Regions from separate parts of the Sphingobium sp. RSMS genome, predicted to be linked through region 1. Evidence: riboswitches for the same ligand, from Rfam matches in the RefSeq annotation. Region 1 holds a riboswitch; the other holds the start of a gene.
The links. Region 1 has a riboswitch for cobalamin ahead of EGM87_RS19515 (DUF1636 domain-containing protein). Riboswitches for the same ligand answer to the same signal wherever they lie in the genome.
Positions count from the first base shown of each region.

Region 2: linked by a shared signal. The riboswitch ahead of EGM87_RS11075 (TonB-dependent receptor plug domain-containing protein) and the one ahead of EGM87_RS19515 (DUF1636 domain-containing protein) in region 1 are both predicted to bind cobalamin.

Region 1 covers NZ_CM191258.1:288,485-297,173, reverse strand. Annotated here, with positions in the region: gene EGM87_RS19550 (efflux transporter outer membrane subunit) at 1-1,332, shown strand, start outside; gene cobU (bifunctional adenosylcobinamide kinase/adenosylcobinamide-phosphate guanylyltransferase) at 1,367-1,870, opposite strand; gene cbiB (adenosylcobinamide-phosphate synthase CbiB) at 1,876-2,811, opposite strand; gene EGM87_RS19535 (threonine-phosphate decarboxylase) at 2,804-3,781, opposite strand; gene EGM87_RS19530 (adenosylcobinamide-GDP ribazoletransferase) at 3,778-4,488, opposite strand; gene EGM87_RS19525 (histidine phosphatase family protein) at 4,485-5,048, opposite strand; gene cobT (nicotinate-nucleotide--dimethylbenzimidazole phosphoribosyltransferase) at 5,045-6,061, opposite strand; gene EGM87_RS19515 (DUF1636 domain-containing protein) at 6,058-6,465, opposite strand; cobalamin riboswitch at 6,658-6,847, opposite strand; gene EGM87_RS19510 (MgtC/SapB family protein) at 7,187-7,693, shown strand; gene EGM87_RS19505 (sterol desaturase family protein) at 7,968-8,689, shown strand, end outside.
Region 2 covers NZ_CM191257.1:2,298,044-2,306,732, reverse strand. Annotated here, with positions in the region: gene nirB (nitrite reductase large subunit NirB) at 1-37, shown strand, start outside; gene nirD (nitrite reductase small subunit NirD) at 43-378, shown strand; gene EGM87_RS11095 (nitrate reductase) at 459-3,080, shown strand; gene cobA (uroporphyrinogen-III C-methyltransferase) at 3,067-3,849, shown strand; gene mobA (molybdenum cofactor guanylyltransferase) at 3,840-4,391, opposite strand; gene EGM87_RS11080 (threonine ammonia-lyase) at 4,391-5,374, opposite strand; cobalamin riboswitch at 5,460-5,674, shown strand; gene EGM87_RS11075 (TonB-dependent receptor plug domain-containing protein) at 5,845-7,659, shown strand; gene EGM87_RS11070 (ABC transporter substrate-binding protein) at 7,667-8,497, opposite strand; gene EGM87_RS11065 (FecCD family ABC transporter permease) at 8,605-8,689, shown strand, end outside.

The sequences.
Region 1 (8,689 bases):
GCCTGCAACATGGCGCCGACCTATGTGCGGCCCACGCCCCCGGTGCCCGCCGGCTTCCCCGGCGGCCCGGCCTATGCGCCCGCGGCCGCGACGGAAAGGCCCGGCCTGCCCTGGACCGCGCTGATCGGCGATCCCAGCCTCAGGACGGTGATCGGGCGTGCGCTGGACAATAATCGCGACCTGCGCGCCGCGCTCGCCAATGTGGAGGCGGCCCGGGCGCTCTACCGGGTGCAGCGCGCCGAACGGCTGCCCGCCGTCACCGGCGAGGCGGCAGCCAGCTTTTCCCGGCGGAACGACGCCCGCCAGGACAGTTACAGCGCCGACATCGGTTTCAGCGCGTTCGAGATCGACCTGTTCGGCCGGGTGAAGAACCTGGCCCGATCGGCGCTGGAATCCTATCTGGCGACCGAAGAAGGGGCGCGGGCGACCCGCATCGCCCTGATCGCGGAAACGGCCACGGCCTATGCGACCTTGGCCGCCGATCAGGAATATCTCGACCTTTCCCGGCAGACATTGGCGAGCGCCGAACGGACGCTTGCCCTCACCCGGTCGCTGAACGGCGCGGGGCTGATCGGCAAGCTGGACGTCCATCAGGCCGAAACCACGGTCGAACAGGCGCGCAGCGACATTGCCGCGAACGTCACCCAGGTGGCGCAGGACCGGAACGCGCTGGACCTGCTGGCCGGCGCGCCGGTCGAGGATGCGCTGTTGCCCCGGTCGTTGCAGCAACTGACCGGCAGCATTGCGAAGGTGCCGGCGGGCCTTTCCTCCGACGTGCTGCTCCAGCGGCCGGACGTGCTGCAGGCCGAACATCAGCTGAAGGCCGCCAATGCCGACATCGGCGCGGCGCGCGCCGCGATGTTCCCGAGGATCAGCCTGACCGCGGCCATCGGCGTCGCCAGTTCGGCGCTGTCGTCGCTTTTCACGGGCGACGGCTTCGCCTGGTCGGCGGCGCCGTCCGTCGGCATGCCGATCTTCGGCGGCGCGGCTCGCGGCAATCTCGAATATAGCAAGGCGCAGCGCGACCTCAGCCTTGCCCAATATGAAAAGGCGATCCAGACCGCCTTTCAGGAAGTATCCGACGCACTGGCGCGCGAAGGCACGATTGACGAGCAGCAGGCCGCCCAGCAGCGTCTGGTCCTCGCCAGCCAGCGCAGTTACAGGCTGGCCGAGGAACGCTATCGCGCGGGCATCGACCCATTCCTCAACAGCCTGACCAGCCAGCGAAGCCTCTACAATGCGCAGCAAAGCGCGATCGCGACGAACCTGGCGCTGATCAGGAACCGCATCCTGCTCTACCGGGTCATCGGGGCCGATTTTCGGGAAGGGTGATCGCCATGGCTGGCCGAACCTACGCCGCCTGACCTTAGCCCTTCAACCGCAGCGGCAAGCCGGCGGCCATCAATATGACGTCCTCGCACAGGGCCGCCATCTGCTGGTTCAGCCAGCCCGCCTCGTCCCGGAACCGCCGGGCCAGGGCATTGTCCGGCACGATGCCGAGGCCCACTTCATTGCTCACCAGCACGACAGGAACCGGACAGGCCATCATCGCCTCCGCCAGCGCTGCCCGGGCGCTGGCCAAATCCTCTTCGGCAAGCATCAGGTTGGTCAGCCACAGCGTCAGGCAATCGACCAGGACGGCATCTGCCCGGCGCGCTGCTTTGGACAGGGCGGCGGGCAGGTCCATGGGCGCGTCGATGGTCAGCCAGCGGCTTCCACGCTCACCCTTGTGGCGCGCTATCCGCTCCTCCATCTCCGCGTCGAAGGCCTGCGCGGTCGCGATATAGGCCAGGTTCCCGTTCCCGACAGCCTCGCAGCGTTGCTGCGCATAGCGGCTCTTGCCGGACCGGCATCCGCCCAGCACCAGCATTCTCGTCATCCGACATTCTCCCAAATGGCGGCCAGGACCCACAGCAGCAGGCAGGCGCGCAAATAGATCCGGAGCGCGGCCCGCATCGCGCGGACGTCCGCTTCCCCACCCGCGCCGATCCATGGTTTGTCGTGCAGCACGCCGTCATAGTGGATCGGTCCCGCCAGCCGGATGCCGAGCGCGCCGGCCATCGCCGCCTCCGGCCATCCCGCGTTGGGCGAGGCATGCTTCCGGCGATCCCGCCGCAACACGGCCCATCCGCCGCCGCCCGCAACGCACAGGATCAAGCCGGAGAGCCGCGCCGGCACCCAGTTCAACAAATCGTCGAAGCGGGCCGCCGCCCAGCCGAAGTCGGTATAGGGCGCTTCCTTGTGCCCGATCATGCTGTCGGCTGTGTTGACGGCCTTATAGGCCCATATTCCCGGCAGACCGAGCAGCAGCAGCCAGAACAGCGGCGCCACGACGCCATCGCAGAAGCTTTCGGCCAGACTTTCTATGCCGGCCCGTGCAACGCCCGCCTCATCCAGCGCGGCCGTGTCGCGGCCCACGATCCGGGCCACCGCCTGCCGCGCGGCATCCAGATCCCCGCGCGCCAGAGCCCGAACCACCGGCGCCACATGGACATAGAGGCTGTTCTGCGCCAGCGCCGGCCATGCGGCGAGCGCCAGCCATGGCCAGGCCATGGACCCGCCCCAGCGGCGGATCGCCCATTCCAAAGCCAGACCGGCACCCCCGCCCACGGCCAGCAACAGCAACAGCAGGGCGATTCCCGTCCAGCGGCGCACCGGGCCGCTCCACGCCTCCCGGTTCCATCGCCGCTCCGCCGCACCGATGATCCGGGCGAAACCGCCCACCGGGTGGCCGATCCGCGCATGCAGCCAGCCCGGCCAGCCAAGCGCCGCATCCAGCATCAGCGCCGCCAGGGCCACCGGCTCACCCATCGGCCAACGCCCGGTCAAGACGGGCGAGAGCCCTCGTATCGGCAGGCAGGCCGATCCGCAGCCAGCGCCGGTCCTCCTCGAAGGGGCGCGTCAGGATCGAACGCCGCGCCAGCCTGTCGAACAGGGCCCACCCATCCTCCACCTCCACCAGACGGAATAGCGGGCATTCGCCCCGCGCCCCCAATCCGTGCCGCGCCAGCAAACCATCCAGTTGCGCCGCGTGCTCGCCCAGCGCCGTCACTGTCCCGTCGATCCAGTTCCGGTCGCGATAGGCCGCGCCGCCGAACGCGACCGCCGCCGCCGAAACCGGCCATTCCCCCAGCATCCGCCGCAGCTGTGCGACGACCTCTCGCGGCCCGAGCACAAAGCCCAGCCTGACACCGGCCAGCCCGAAGAATTTACCGAAGGACCGCAACAGGATCAGCCGCCGCCCATCCCCCACTTCGCCCGCCAGACTGCATGAAGGCACGGCGTCGGCATAGGCTTCGTCGACGATCAGCCATCCTCCGCGCTCCTCCAGCCGGGCCAGCCATTGCAGCAGGCGGGCAGGCGGCAGGATGCGGCCGTCGGGATTGTTGGGGTTGGCGAGCAGTAGGGCGATCGCTTCGCGAGGCGGTTCTTCATCGGCGGACATCGGGGCGCCATGCGCGAAAATCTCCGCATGGGTGCGGTAGCTGGGCACAAGCCATCGTGCGGGCATGTCCAGCATCCGCCCCACCAGCCGCAATCCCGCCTCGCTGCCGGGCACGGTGCAAAGATGATCGGGATCGACCCCGAAACAGGCCGCCGCCGCCGCCTCCATCGCCGCCAAATCGTGCGGATCGGGCAAATGCCGCCAGTCGATGGACAGATGATCGGACCCCGGCCAAGCTAGGGGGTTGATCCCGGTCGAGAGGTCGATCCAGTCCTGCCCGCCATAAGCGCCCCGCGCTTCGGCCAGGCGGCCGCCATGCCAGGTGAAGCCGCTCATCGCGCCACCGCCATCGCCAGCAGCAGGGCGCTCTCCAGCAATTCGATGCCGGCGCCATGCCCATCCCCGGAGATGCCGCCGATCCGCGAGCGCAGCCAAAGACCCCAGAGCGGGATCAACGGGATCGCCGCCAAAAGGGCAGGCTCCCGATAACCCAGCGCCAGCCCCAATATCGACCAGAGGATAAACGGCTCCGCCCGCCACCCGGCCCGGAAACGGCTGGCCAGTCCTTCATGGAGCGGCGGCAGCCAGCGCGTCCAGAATAGCGGCCCGATGCGCGCCACCATCGCCACGGCCGCCAGCATCCATGGCGGAAAGCTTTCCAGCCAGAGTCGCAACAGCACCAGCTTGGCCGCCAGTTGCAGGCCGATGGCGACAACGCCGAAGCTGCCGATATGCGGATCGGCCAGAACGGCGGACAGGCGGCTCCGATCGCCATGCGCCGCCCCCGCCGCATCCGCTATGTCGCCCAATCCATCCAGGTGCAGCGCACCCGTCACGGCCACCCAGGCGACCAGGCCGAACAGCGCCCCCGCCCAAGGATCGATGCGCATGCCCAGCCCGGCACCGCCCGCGACCACCAGCCCGACGGCAATGCCCGTTGCGGGCAGCCAGCGGATGGCGGCGGCGAAATCCCCCTCATCGACATCCTGCGCGGGCAACGGCAGGCGCGTCATCAATTGCAGGGCCAGCACCAGCCGCTTCATGCGATCAGGCCCGTAATCTGTCCCGACCGCCCTTCCGGCCAGACCCGCAGGCTCAGCACCGCGCCATAGGGCAGGTCCACCGCCCAGCCCTGCCGCACGTCGAAACCGCACAGCACAGCCAGCGCCGCCCGTATCGCCCCGGCATGGCAGACCACCAATGCCGGCTCGCCAAGCACGTCCAGCCCGTCCCCGATCCGGGCGCGGAGGTCGGTCCAGCTTTCGCCCCCAGGCGGCGGAAATCCGTCCGGATCGTCCCTGAAGCGCGCCAGATCCTCCGCAGGCAGGAGCGCGGGGTCCGCACCCTCCCAATCCCCGAAATTCAGTTCCCGCCAGCGCCGGTCGACGTCAAGTTCGATACCCCGCTCCGCCGCGATCACCGCGCCCGGCGCCCGCGCCCTGGCGAGGTCGGATGTCACCACCCGCGCGAAATCCAGATGCCGCGCCCGCTCGATGCAGAGGGCGATCCCCTCCGCTTCCGGCGGGGCGTCCAGATGACCGAGCAACCGTCCGGCAAGCTGCGGCGCGCCATGGCGCATCAGGTGGAGGGGAAAGGCGTTCATAGCGCACCTGCCACCGCCGCTTCGGCAAAGGTCGCCATGCCGCCATGCGCTGCCAGAGCGGAACGCACGATCTGCGCCGCGACCGCCGCGCCGCTTCCTTCGCCCAGCCGCATGTCGAGCCGCAGCAACGGCTCCAGCGCCAGAGCGGCCAGCAGGCGTTCATGCCCCGCCTCCGCCGACATATGGGCGGCCATGCAGTGCCCGACGATCGCCGGATTGTCCTTCGCCAGCGGCGCGACCGCCGCGCAGCCGATGAACCCGTCCAGCATCACCGGCACGCGCAGCATCCGCGCCGCCAGCACCGCGCCGGCCAGCGCTGCGATCTCTCGCCCGCCCAGCCGGCGCAACGTTTCGAAGGCATCGGCGCAATGCGCCCCGTGCAGGGCGAGCGCCCGCGCCACAGCTTCGGCCTTGCGCGCCAGCCCGTCGCCATCCACGCCTGTCCCCCGTCCCACCCAATGGGCCGCAGCACCCCCGAAGGCCTGCGCGCAGAGCGCCGCCGCCGGCGTGCTGTTGGCAATGCCCATCTCGCCCAGCAGCAGCAGGTCCAGTCCCGGTTCCACCGCCGCCGCCCCCGCGTTGATCGCGCTCAGGCAATCCGCCTCGCTCATGGCCGCCGCGACGCAGATGTCCTCCGTCGGCCTTTCCAGATCGAGCGCGATGACGGCCAGCTCCGCCCCGCAGGCTTGGGCCAGCGCATTGATCGCCGCGCCGCCATGACGGAAATTCGCCACCATCTGGGCGGTGACCTCGGCCGGGAAGGCGCTGACCCCGCGCGCGGCCACGCCATGATTGCCGGCGAAGATCGCGGCGCGGATGCGCTCCGCCCGGGGGCGTTCCCGCCCCTGCCAACCCGCCATGAAAAGCGCGATCTCCTCCAGCCGCCCAAGCGAACCGGCCGGCTTCGTCAGCACCCGCTGCCGCGCCGCCGCGGCTTCGGTGGCGCCTGCATCCGGGGCGGAAAGGTCGGCCAGCGCGGCGGCAAAGGCCGCGCGGTCGTTGAACCGGATCATGAACAGACGAAGCCTTCGGGCGGCGTGCGGACGATGAAATGCCCCTTCACCCCCTGGGGCCAGTCCGCATAGCGCACCACGCCCTCGTCGCTTTGGGCATGGCGCAGGGCATAATCCAGGATCGCGCGCGCGGCTTCCTCATCCGGCGTGAAGTCGCCCAGCACATAGCCGATCTTGCCCGTTCCGCGCACATGTACCGTGCAATGGCGCTGACAGGCGAAGAGGCAGGGCATGTCCTGAACAGCGACGGACGCATAAGCGGGATCGCCGTCGCGTACCCTGTGCAGCGCCTCTGCCAGCAAGGCGCCGCCCCGCCGTCCGGCAGCATCCTCCCGCTGTTCCGCCGAAAGGCGGCAGGTCGAACAGACGACGACCGAAGCCCCCGGCCCCACGGCCCGCAGCATCAGCGATCGCTCCGCAAATCAGTCATTCCACATCCTCCCGCCCGACGGCATGTGCCCCGACGGGAACCGGGCAAGGGAGGACGGTCCGGCACCAGGCAGGCGACAGGCCTTCCCCCGCACGGTCCAACCGGCAAGGCGATGGCTGTCGTTCAGCGAGGGAACCCCCGTTCGGCCGGCACACCCTGTCCGGTCGAAGAACGACGGCGTCAGGCAGGTCTCCTGGCTCGCGGGTCGATGCTTTCCGGCCGCCTTCTCGGACCTTCATGGCCCAATGGCGCGATGGCCGGATGGCTCGCCGCTTACAGTTGCAGGGGCAGCGCGGGCGTTCCACCCGACTTCCCTTTTCATCCCCTTGCGGGGAACCTGTCGCACCAGCGCTGATAAAGCCGCCTTCGTCCAATCGCAAGGGTGGAAAAACAAAGCCGGCCCAGCCCGCTCCAATCGCGCGACTTCCCCTCGGCCGGGCAATGGCAAAGCTTCTCTTCACCTGCGTGAACTGCTATTATCGGGCGATAGGGAGAGGGCCATGGCGATTCTGACGCGATGGATGGACTGGTTCTGCCGCCTGTTCGCATGCACGGCTGAAAACGACATGCGGGTCAACGACCTGATCGCGCACCTCCGTTCCGACATCACCGAACGCTGAGCGGCAGGCGCGAAGCCGCTTTCCCATTCGGCCGCATTCACGGGAACGGGCGCGCCTCTCGCGGGTATTATGGCTATGTTGGCCAACGACCTCGGCACCACGCTCGTCCGCCTCTTTCTCGCGACCCTGCTGGGGCTCGCCCTGGGGTTCGAGCGCGAACGCAACGGCCATGATGCGGGCCTGCGCACCCACGGGCTGGTATCGCTGAGTTCGGCCATGCTGACCCTGTCCGCCCTGGAACTGGCGGAGGTCCACAAGGACAGCGATCCGATCCGCGTCGTTCAGGGCCTTGCCCAGGCGATCGGCTTCATCGCGGGCGGCCTGATCTTCGTGCGCGGCGGAGATGTGCGCAACATGACCACGGCGGCAAGCCTGTGGATGGCCGCTGCCGTCGGGATCACGGCGGGCGCCGGCCAATATGTCCTCGTGCTGGCAGGGTCGCTGATCGCGCTGCTGCTGCTTTCCCTGCTGCTCATATTCGAGAAGCATATCGGTCCGCGCGAGAGCGGATCGGACGATCCGGACGCCGATTCCATGACCATGCCCAACCGGCGCGGGTCCGCCCCGGAGCGCGAAAACTGAAAGCCGGCAAGATGCGTTGAAACGAGCAGTCGGAAATCGCCCGCCCACGGTCCGTCGCTCCTTCGCTCCAACGGATCGTCATTCCGAAACCATGATTGGGTCGGAAGGGCATAGGCAGCATCTATGGGGCATATACCTTAATCGCATCTGGCGCGTTGGGCGCGTCTTCCCGATGCTGAAACGACATGAAGTTCAATGAACTGCGAACATCATTTTCGTCGCCTGGCGAGGCGGACACGCCCGCAGGGACGAGGCAGCATCTCGAGGTCAGCATATGGACGGCGTTCGCGTAGGCAAGAGAGTGATAGGCGCACAGGCGCCCGTCATCATCGGGTGGGAAAATATAGGCCGGGTGGAAGGCGGACCGCTCAAGCAGTTCATCTTCACCTGGTTCCAGCCCACGGCGCTGTTCGCGCTCATCGCCTTCTGGTACTATGCGCCCAATTCCATCGCCAAGGCGTCCACCGCCATCGGGATCGGCATCGGTTTCAGGGTGCTGCTGCTGGCGCTCGAATGGGTCAGCCCGCGCTATGAGAGCTGGCGTCTGACCTGGAAGGAACTGGTCACCGATCTCTTCTATGTCGGGCTGGGCTACACCATTCTGGACCTTGTCGAACATTATATCGGCAGCGGTGCGGTGATCGAGGCCATCCAGCACAGTTTCGACTGGGACAAGCTGGCGTGGTTCACGGGCCTGCCGCTGCTGGTGCAGGCTTTCCTGATCTCCTTCATTTTCGACTTCGGGCAATATTGGATGCACCGGGGGATGCATAACTGGTATCCGCTCTGGCTGCCCCATTCGGTGCATCATTACATCACCCAGTTGAACATCAACAAAGGCGCGGTCGGAAATCCCGTCGAGCTTTTCCTGATCGGGCTGGGCATTGGCGGGTTCTTCGACTTCCTGCCGAGGGCCGCCCTCCTTGCCGGCAGCTTCGGTCTGGCGATCGGCACCTATCAGCACATCAATGTCCGCTTCAACACGCCGCGTTGGTG
Region 2 (8,689 bases), on a different replicon from region 1:
ACCCCCAATGCCCTTTGGCGCCATCGCTGCGGAGTGAACGACATGACCGACTGGATCGACATCGGAACGCTGGCCGACATTCCCCAGCGCGGCGCCCGTACCCTGCAGATCGCAGGGGAGAAGGAAATCGCGGTGTTCCGCACCGGCGACGACCATGTCTTCGCGCTGGTCAATGAATGCCCGCACAAAAAAGGCCCGCTCAGTCAGGGCATCGTCCATGGCCACAGCGTCGCCTGCCCGCTGCACAACTGGACCATCGCGCTCAGAACGGGCGAGGCGCAGGGCGGGGATAAGGGCTGCACCCCGACCATAGCGGTGCGGATGGAAGGAGACCGCATCCTGATCGCACCGCCGGAGCAGGCGAGGGCGGCGGCGTGAATCGGAACAGCAAAAATTCCCTTCCCTTCAGGGGAGGGGCCGGGGCAGCCTCCACAGGCGAACCCGAAGGGGAGGGGTGAATGGAGCGCGCCATCCGCACCACCTGCGCCTATTGCGGCGTCGGCTGCGGCATCTCCGCGACGCCGACCGGCCCCCGCTCGGTCACGATCAGGGGCGACGAGACTCACCCCGCCAATGCCGGCCGCCTCTGCTCCAAGGGCACGCATCTGGGCGAGACGACAGGGCTGACCGGCCGCCTGCTGCACCCGATGATCGGCAACAGGCGGGCAGGCTGGGACAAGGCGCTGGACCTTGTCGCCCGGCGCTTTCGCGAAACCATCGATCGTCATGGCCCGGACAGCGTGGCCTTCTACGTCTCCGGTCAGCTCATGACGGAGGACTATTATGTCGCCAACAAGCTGATGAAGGGCTTCATCGGCTCCTCCAACATCGACACCAACAGCCGCCTCTGCATGTCGAGCGCGGTCGCCGGGCACAATCGCGCCTTTGGCGAGGATGTCGTGCCCGCCAGCTATGACGATCTGGAGGAGGCGGACCTGATCGTGCTGGTGGGTTCCAACACCGCCTGGTGCCACCCCATCGTCTATCAGCGCATCCAGGCGGCCCGCGCCGCGCGCGGCACGAAACTGGTCGTCATCGACCCGCGCCGCACCGAAACCTGCGAAGGGGCCGATCTGCATCTGCCGGTGAAGCCCGGCACCGACGTTGCCCTGATGAACGGCCTGCTGGCCTGGATAGCGCAGCAGGGGCTCACCGATCCGGCCTTCCTCGCCGATCATGTCAGCGCGCCCGAGGGTTTCTGGGAACATATCCGCACCGGGCACGATCTCTGGACGACCGCGAAGACCTGCGACGTCGCGCCCGCGCTGCTGGAGCAGTTCTACACGCTGTTCGCCGCCACGCCGCGCACGGTGACGCTGTTCAGCCAGGGCATCAACCAGTCGATCCGCGGCACCGATCAGGTGAACGCGATCATCAACGTCCACCTCGCCACCGGCCGCATCGGCAAGCCGGGCGCGGCGCCCTTCTCGATCACCGGCCAGCCCAACGCCATGGGCGGGCGGGAAGTCGGCGGCCTCGCCTCGACGCTCGCCGCGCATATGGACTTCGCGCCGGACAATGTGGCGCGGGTGGGCCGCTTCTGGGCCGCGCCGAAAATGGCCACCAAAGCGGGCCTGAAGGCCGTCGACCTGTTCCGCGCCGTCGATGAGGGCCGGATCAAGGCGCTCTGGGTCATGGCGACCAACCCGGCCGTCTCCATGCCCGACGCGAACCGGGTCAGGGACGCGCTGGCCGCCTGTCCCTTCGTCGTCATGTCGGACATCATGGCCGACACCGATACGGGCGCGCATGCCCATGTCCGCCTGCCCGCCGCCGGCTGGGGGGAAAAGGACGGCACCGTCACCAATTCGGACCGCACGATCAGCCGCCAGCGCCCCTTCCTGCCGCTGCCCGGAGAGGCGAAGCCGGACTGGTGGATCGTCAAGGAGGTCGCCCGCCGCATGGGGTGGCGCAATGCCTTCGCCTATGATCGGCCCGCCGACATCTGGCGCGAACATGCGCGGCTCACCGCTTATGGCAATGACGGGCAGCGGGTGCTGAACCTGCGCGCCTGGGCCGCCATCGGCAATGATGCCTATGACGCCATGGAGCCGTTCCGCTGGGGCGGCACGCCCTTTGCCGACGGCCGCTTCCCGACGCCGGACGGCCGGGCGCGGCTGGTCCTGACGAAGCAGATGGACATGCAGGAGCCGCTGAAACAGTGGCCGATGACGCTCAACACCGGCCGTTATCGCGACCAGTGGCACACGATGAGCCGCACCGGCCTGTCCCCGAAACTCGCCCGCCATCGCGAAGAGCCGCTGGTGGAAATCCACCCGCGGGACGCGGCGGCGCTGGGGATTGCCGACCGCGACCTTGCTCGCGTCGAGACGGCGCAGGGCAACAGCATCTTCCGCGTCAGCCTGAACGAAGGCCAGCGGCGCGGCGAAATCTTCACCCCGATCCACTGGACGGACCAGACGTCCAGCGGCGGGCGCACCGGCCTGCTCCCGCGTCCGCTGGTCGATCCCCATTCGGGCCAGCCCGGCTTCAAATCCACCCCGGCCAGCATCGGGAAGGTCGCGACCGAGTGGAGCGGTTTCCTCATCCTGCGCGATCGGGAAGGGATCGGGCAGCCGGTGAAGCTGCCCTGCCTCTGGTCCACCCGCATCGCCGTGCCGGGCGGCGCGCTCTACGAAATCGCCGGCAATGGCGACCCCGCCCGCCTCGACGCCTTTCTTCCGAAGGGCGACCGCGTCGAGGCGATGGACGCATCGCGCGGCACCCGCCGCATCGCGACCATCGGCGAAGGCAGGCTGAACGGCGTGCTGTTCGTGACGCGCAGCGGCCTGCTGCCCTCGCGCGACTGGCTGATCGGCCAGTTGCAGGCAGAGGGGGTGGGCGGCTCCGTCCTCGCGGCGCGGGAACCGGGCGCCGCTGGAGACAAGGGCGCGACCGTCTGCGTCTGCTTCGACATCGGCCTCAACCAGATCGTCGCCGCGATCCGCGACCGGCAACTGGTCGATGTGCCCGCCATCGGCAGGGCGCTGGGCGCGGGCACCAATTGCGGATCGTGCCGGCCCGCGCTCGCCAATATCCTTGCCCAAAACATGCAGGAGACGCTTCATGCAGCCGAATGATCTTATCGCCCCCGGACAGGTCTGGCTGGTCGGCGCGGGGCCGGGCGATCCGGACCTGCTCACCCGCAAGGCCGAAAGGCTGATCGCGGCGGCGGATGTCGTCTTCCACGACGCGCTGGTCGGGCCAGGCGTGATCGACCTCATCCCCCCAGACGTCGAGCGGGTCAGCGTCGGCAAGCGTTCGGGCCGCCATTCGAAGGCGCAGGGCAGCATCAACGACCTGCTGCTCGCGGCCGCCAGGGCGGACCGCCGCGTCGTCCGCCTCAAGGGCGGCGACCCCTCGGTCTTCGGCCGCTCGGCGGAGGAGATCGCCCATCTGGCGGAGGCGGGCGTTGCCGTGCGCATCTGCCCCGGCGTCACCACGGCCAGCGCGGCGGCGGCGAGCGGGCATGCCTCGCTCACGCTGCGCGGGGTGGCGCGGGGATTGACGCTGGTGACGGCGCATCTCAAGGCGGGCGAGCCGCTGCGGCTCGACTGGGAAGCGCTGGCCCGTCCGGGCGGCACGCTCGGCATCTATATGGGCCGCGCGGCGGCGGGCGAGATCGGCCGCTGCCTGATCGCCGCCGGACGCGATCCCGAAACGCCGGTGATGGTGGCGGTCAACGTCTCCCTGCCCAATGAACGCCTGATCCGCGGCAAGCTGTCGGCGCTCGCCTTTCTGGTGCAGACGATCAGCGACGACGACCCGACGCTGCTGCTGATCGGGGAGGCGGTGGCCGGGACGCATGCGCCTGCCGACCTCGCCGCGCATGTTGGCCTTCACGCCTGACGACCGTCTCGACCCGGCCGGGTGAGTCTCTCCAGATCCTCCGGCCGGTTGATGTTGGGCAGCACGAACTCCGGCCGCTCCACGATCCGCGCGCCCACCCGCTCCAGCCAGCCACGGATCGACCGGTTATTCTCCTCCGCCAGATGCGCGTCCAGCTCGCCAGCCAGCGAAGCAGGCCAGAAGCCGATCAGCTGCTGCCCCTTGAGGATGGCGGCTCCCTGTCCGATCAACGCCTCCGCCAGCCCGTCCGGATAGGCGGGCACGTCGCATCCGGTCGTCAGCACCGCGTCATAACCCTGCGCCCGCGCATGATGCAGCGCCGCGTTCAGGCCCCCCAGCGGCCCCATGTCCGCAGCCGGCCGATCCGCCAGCCCGATCATCCCCTCCACCTGCCGGCCGCAGACCGCCACGGTTTCGACCTGCCGCCCCAGCGCCGCCACCGCATGCTCCAGCAGGCTGCGCCCATCCAGCATCGCCCGCGCCTTGTCGCTGCCGAACCGGCTGGACCGCCCGCCGGCCAGAACCGCCCCCATCAGCCGCATCATGCGCCGCCCGCGATGATCCGGGCATAGCTGTCGGGATCGACATTGCTGCCGGAGATCACCACGACGCTCGCCCCCTCGGCATCCGGAGCCAGCCCGGCCAGCATCGCCGCCAGCGACGCGGCCCCGCCCGGCTCCACCACCAGCTTGAGCGCCGAAAAGGCAAAGCGCATCGCGTCGCGCACCTGATCGTCGCTCACCGCAAGGCCGCCCGCCAGATAGGCCCGGTTGATGGGAAAGGTCAGCGCCCCCGGCGCGGGAGACAGCAGGGCGTCGCAGATCGACCGCGCATCGGCCGACACGCTTTCCCGCACGCCGCTCGCCAGCGAGCGCGCCGTATCGTCGAACGCTTCCGGCTCCACCGCCAGGATCGCGACGCCGGGCTGGCGCGCCTTCACGGCGGTCGCAATTCCAGACACCATGCCGCCGCCGCCGCAATTGACGAGGATCTGGCCGATCTCCGCCCCTGCTTCGGCGGCCTGTTCCATGATCTCCAGCCCGATCGTCCCCTGGCCGGCCATGATGAAGGGATCGTCGAAGGACGGCACCAGCACCGCGCCCCGTTCGTTCGCCAGCCTCGTGGCGATTTCCTCCCGGCTTTGGGTGAAGCGGTCATAGGGCACGACATCGGCGCCCAGCGCCCGCGTATTCGCCGTCTTGATCGCGGGCGCGTCGGCCGGCATCACGATCGTCGCCGCCATGCCCAGCAACCGCGCCGCAAGGGCAACGCCCTGCGCATGATTGCCCGAAGACCAGGCGACGACCCCCGCCTTCCGCTCCGCCGCGTCCAGGCGGGCCAGCCGGTTGTAGGCGCCGCGGAACTTGAACGATCCGCTGTGCTGCGCGCCTTCGAACTTCACCAGCACGCGCCGGCCGCAGCGGGCGTTGAGCGCCGCATTTTCCAGCAGCGGCGTGCGGATGGCGGCAGGGGCGATGACCCGCGCCGCATCCTCGACATCGGCGGGGCTGATGGCGAACGGCATGCAATCTCCTTCCATGGCTGCCTCTTGGCATGGCCGCCGCTTTCCCTTATGGCGCGGGACGCGGGCGGGGCAATGCCTTCGCGCGCAAAAAGAAGATCGCGCCGGTGCCCCGAAGGGGGCTGAAAACGGGAATGCGGTGCGGACGGGAAACCGTCCTATTCCGCGGCTGTCCCTGCAACTGTAAGCGGTGAGCGCGATGCACTTCGGCCCAGGGGCCGGCCACTGGACGCAAGTCCGGGAAGGCGTGCATCGCCGCATTGACCCGCGAGCCAGGAGACCTGCCGGCGCATGGTCGCTCTTGCCTTGGTCCAGGGTATGGCCATGGCACGGTGTTCTCCGTCTGAGCGACGAAGCGGCGCAGGGCCGCATCGGTGCGGGGGGAGGGCACGGGCGCCGGCCATTTCCCCCGTCCGGCCGCGCGAGCGGACGCCCTGAGCCATGTTGCACCGGCGCTCAGGGGGAATATAGACATGTTGAGGATTTCCATTTCCATCGCCGCCTTGCTCGCGGCCGCTCCCGCCCTGGCGGAGGATGAGATCATCGTCACCGCGCTGGGCATCGAACAGCCGCGCGACGAGGTCGGCCAGGCGGTCACGGTCATCGACGCCGACACCATCCGCACCCGCCAGAGCGTCAGCGTCGTCGACCTGCTGGCCACCACGCCGGGGGTGCGCTTCAACCGCAGCGGCAGCCTTGGCGGCGTGACCGGGGTTTCGTTGCGCGGGGCGGAAACGACGCAGACGCTGGTGCTGATCGACGGGGTCAAGGTCAACGACACCAGCGGCATCGGCGACATGTACGACTTCGGCAATCTGCTGACCGGCAATATCCGGCGAATCGAAATTTTGAGGGGGTCCAACTCCATCGCCTATGGCAGCCAGGCCATAGGCGGCGTCGTCAACATCATGACCGGCACGCCTGCCGCCGGTTTCGCGGGCAATGCCTCGGTCGATTACGGTTACAGCAATACGCTGAACGCCAAGGCGGATGTTTCGGGCGGCAGCGGCATCGCTTCGGGCGGCGTCGGCATCGCCTATTTCAACACCGACGGCATTTCCTCCGCCGCCAGCGGCACGGAAAAGGACGGGTATGAGAATATCGCCGCCAATGCCAAGCTCAAGCTGGCCTTCACCGATACGCTCAGCCTCGACCTGCGCGGCTATTATATCCATGCCGATCTGGATACCGACAACGGCGTGGTGGACAGCACCGCCGACAGCTCGAAATCCGATCAATATGTCGGCTATGCCGGTCTGAACCTGTCGCTGTTCGACGGCAGGCTCACCAACCGGGCGGCCGTGACCTGGTTCCGCATGGACCGCGACTATACATCCGCATTCGGCCCTTATGGCTATTCGGGCACCAATCTGCGCTTCGAATATGAGGGTGTTTATCAGCCGGTCGATCAGGCCAAGCTGGTCTTCGGCTATGAACATGAACGGCCCGACTACGACTTCTCCGGCTTCGGCTCGACCGAAAGCCACCGGGCCGATATGGACAGCGTCTATGCGCTGGCCATCGTGAAGCCGGTCGCCGGCCTGTCGCTGACCGCCGGCGCGCGGCATGACGATCACAGCCAGTTCGGCGGCGCGACCACCTTCGGCGCCAATGCGAACTACACGCCCAACGCCGGCGCGACCAACATCCGCATGAGCTATGGGGAGGGGTTCAAGGCCCCCTCGCTCTACCAGCTTTACGGCGCCGACGTCGGCAATGCGGGCCTGCGCCCGGAGCGGTCGAAAAGCTACGACATCGGCTTCGACCAAAGGCTGGACGGCGACCGGGCGATCCTCTCCGTCACGGCTTTCCGCCGCGACACCAAAGACCAGATCAACTATGATTATTCGATCGGTCTTTACGGCGGTTACAATAATCTCGACCGCACCCGCGCCAAGGGGGTGGAGGCGATGCTGGCCCTGAAGCCTGTCGAGGCGCTGACCGTCACCGCCGCCTACAGCTATGTCGATGCGCGCGACCGCAATACCGACGCCCGGCTGCCGCGCCGCGCCGCCGATGCGGTCAGCGTTTCGGCGGACTATGTCTGGCCCTTCGGCCTGTCGACCGGCGCGACCGTGACGATGGTGGGCGACAGCTTCAACGATGCGACCAACGCGATCCGGCTGGACGGCTATGCCGTGACGGACGTGCGGGCATCCTTCCCGATCCGGGAAAATCTGGAGATCTACGGCCGCATCGACAATCTGACCGATGAGAAATATGCCACGGTCCATGGCTATGGCACCTATGGCCGGTCGGCCTTCGGCGGCGTGCGTGTGCGCTTCTGAAAATAGCCTAATGGCGCGGCGCGGCGTTCACCCGCGCCGTGCCCTTGTGCGCAGCGCCGTCAAGCTGCGCTGCGATGCCCCGCGCCGCCTCGACATAGGCGGGGCCGCCGCACACCGTCCACGCCTGCGGCACGCGGATGCGCGGGATGGCGCGCAGTATGGGGTGGTGCAGCATTTCCGTCCCCTGATCGACCACCTTCTCGCTGCCGCTCTCCACGATCAGCCAGTCCGGACGGGCGGCGATCATCTCCTCAAGCGACAGTTGCGACAGCGCCGGCTTGCCCAGCCTGCGGGCCAGATTGATCAGGCCCACCCGCTGCATCAGGTCGTCGACCAGCGTGCCGGTGCCGGTCATATAGCCGCGCCGCTGATAATAGGCCGCGACGCCGCGACGCTTCGGCGGGGGCTGGGCGGCGAGGTCGCGGTTCATCCGGGCGATCATCGCTTCGCCCCGTTCGGGATGGCCGACCGCCGCCGCCACCTGCCGGATCTGCGTCAGGATCATGGCATAGCTGTCCGCGCTCGCCAGCCCCAGGGTCCGCCACTCGCCCGGCGGCGCGCCGACGACGCTGCCGCCGGAAGGAAAGCCGATCAGCAGGTCGGGGCGGATCGCCAGCACTTCCTCCGCCGGGCGCTTGAGGGTGCGGAAGGCGCGGGCCCTGCCGACCGCCGCCGACAGTTCCGGGTCGTGCCCATAGGGGCTGAGCGCGGCGATCTGCGCCGGGTCCGCCAGAGCGAGCACATATTGGTCGGCGCAGGTGTTGAGCGACACGATGCGCCGGGGTTTGGCGGGCGCCGCGCCGGTCAGGGCCAGGGCGCAGAACGTTGTAAAGATCATTCTGCACCGCACGCTGCTGCTCCCGGATCGTGCCTCAACAAACCAACGTGCTCCCGCCTTCGCAGGAGCACGGCACGCTGTAGCAAGCAGGGAAGGACGCGCAAGCCATGAGCGCCCGGCGCCATCCGCTGCTGATCCCCACGCTGACGGCGCTGGCGCTGCTGGCCGCCCTTGCTTCCCTCACTCTGGGCG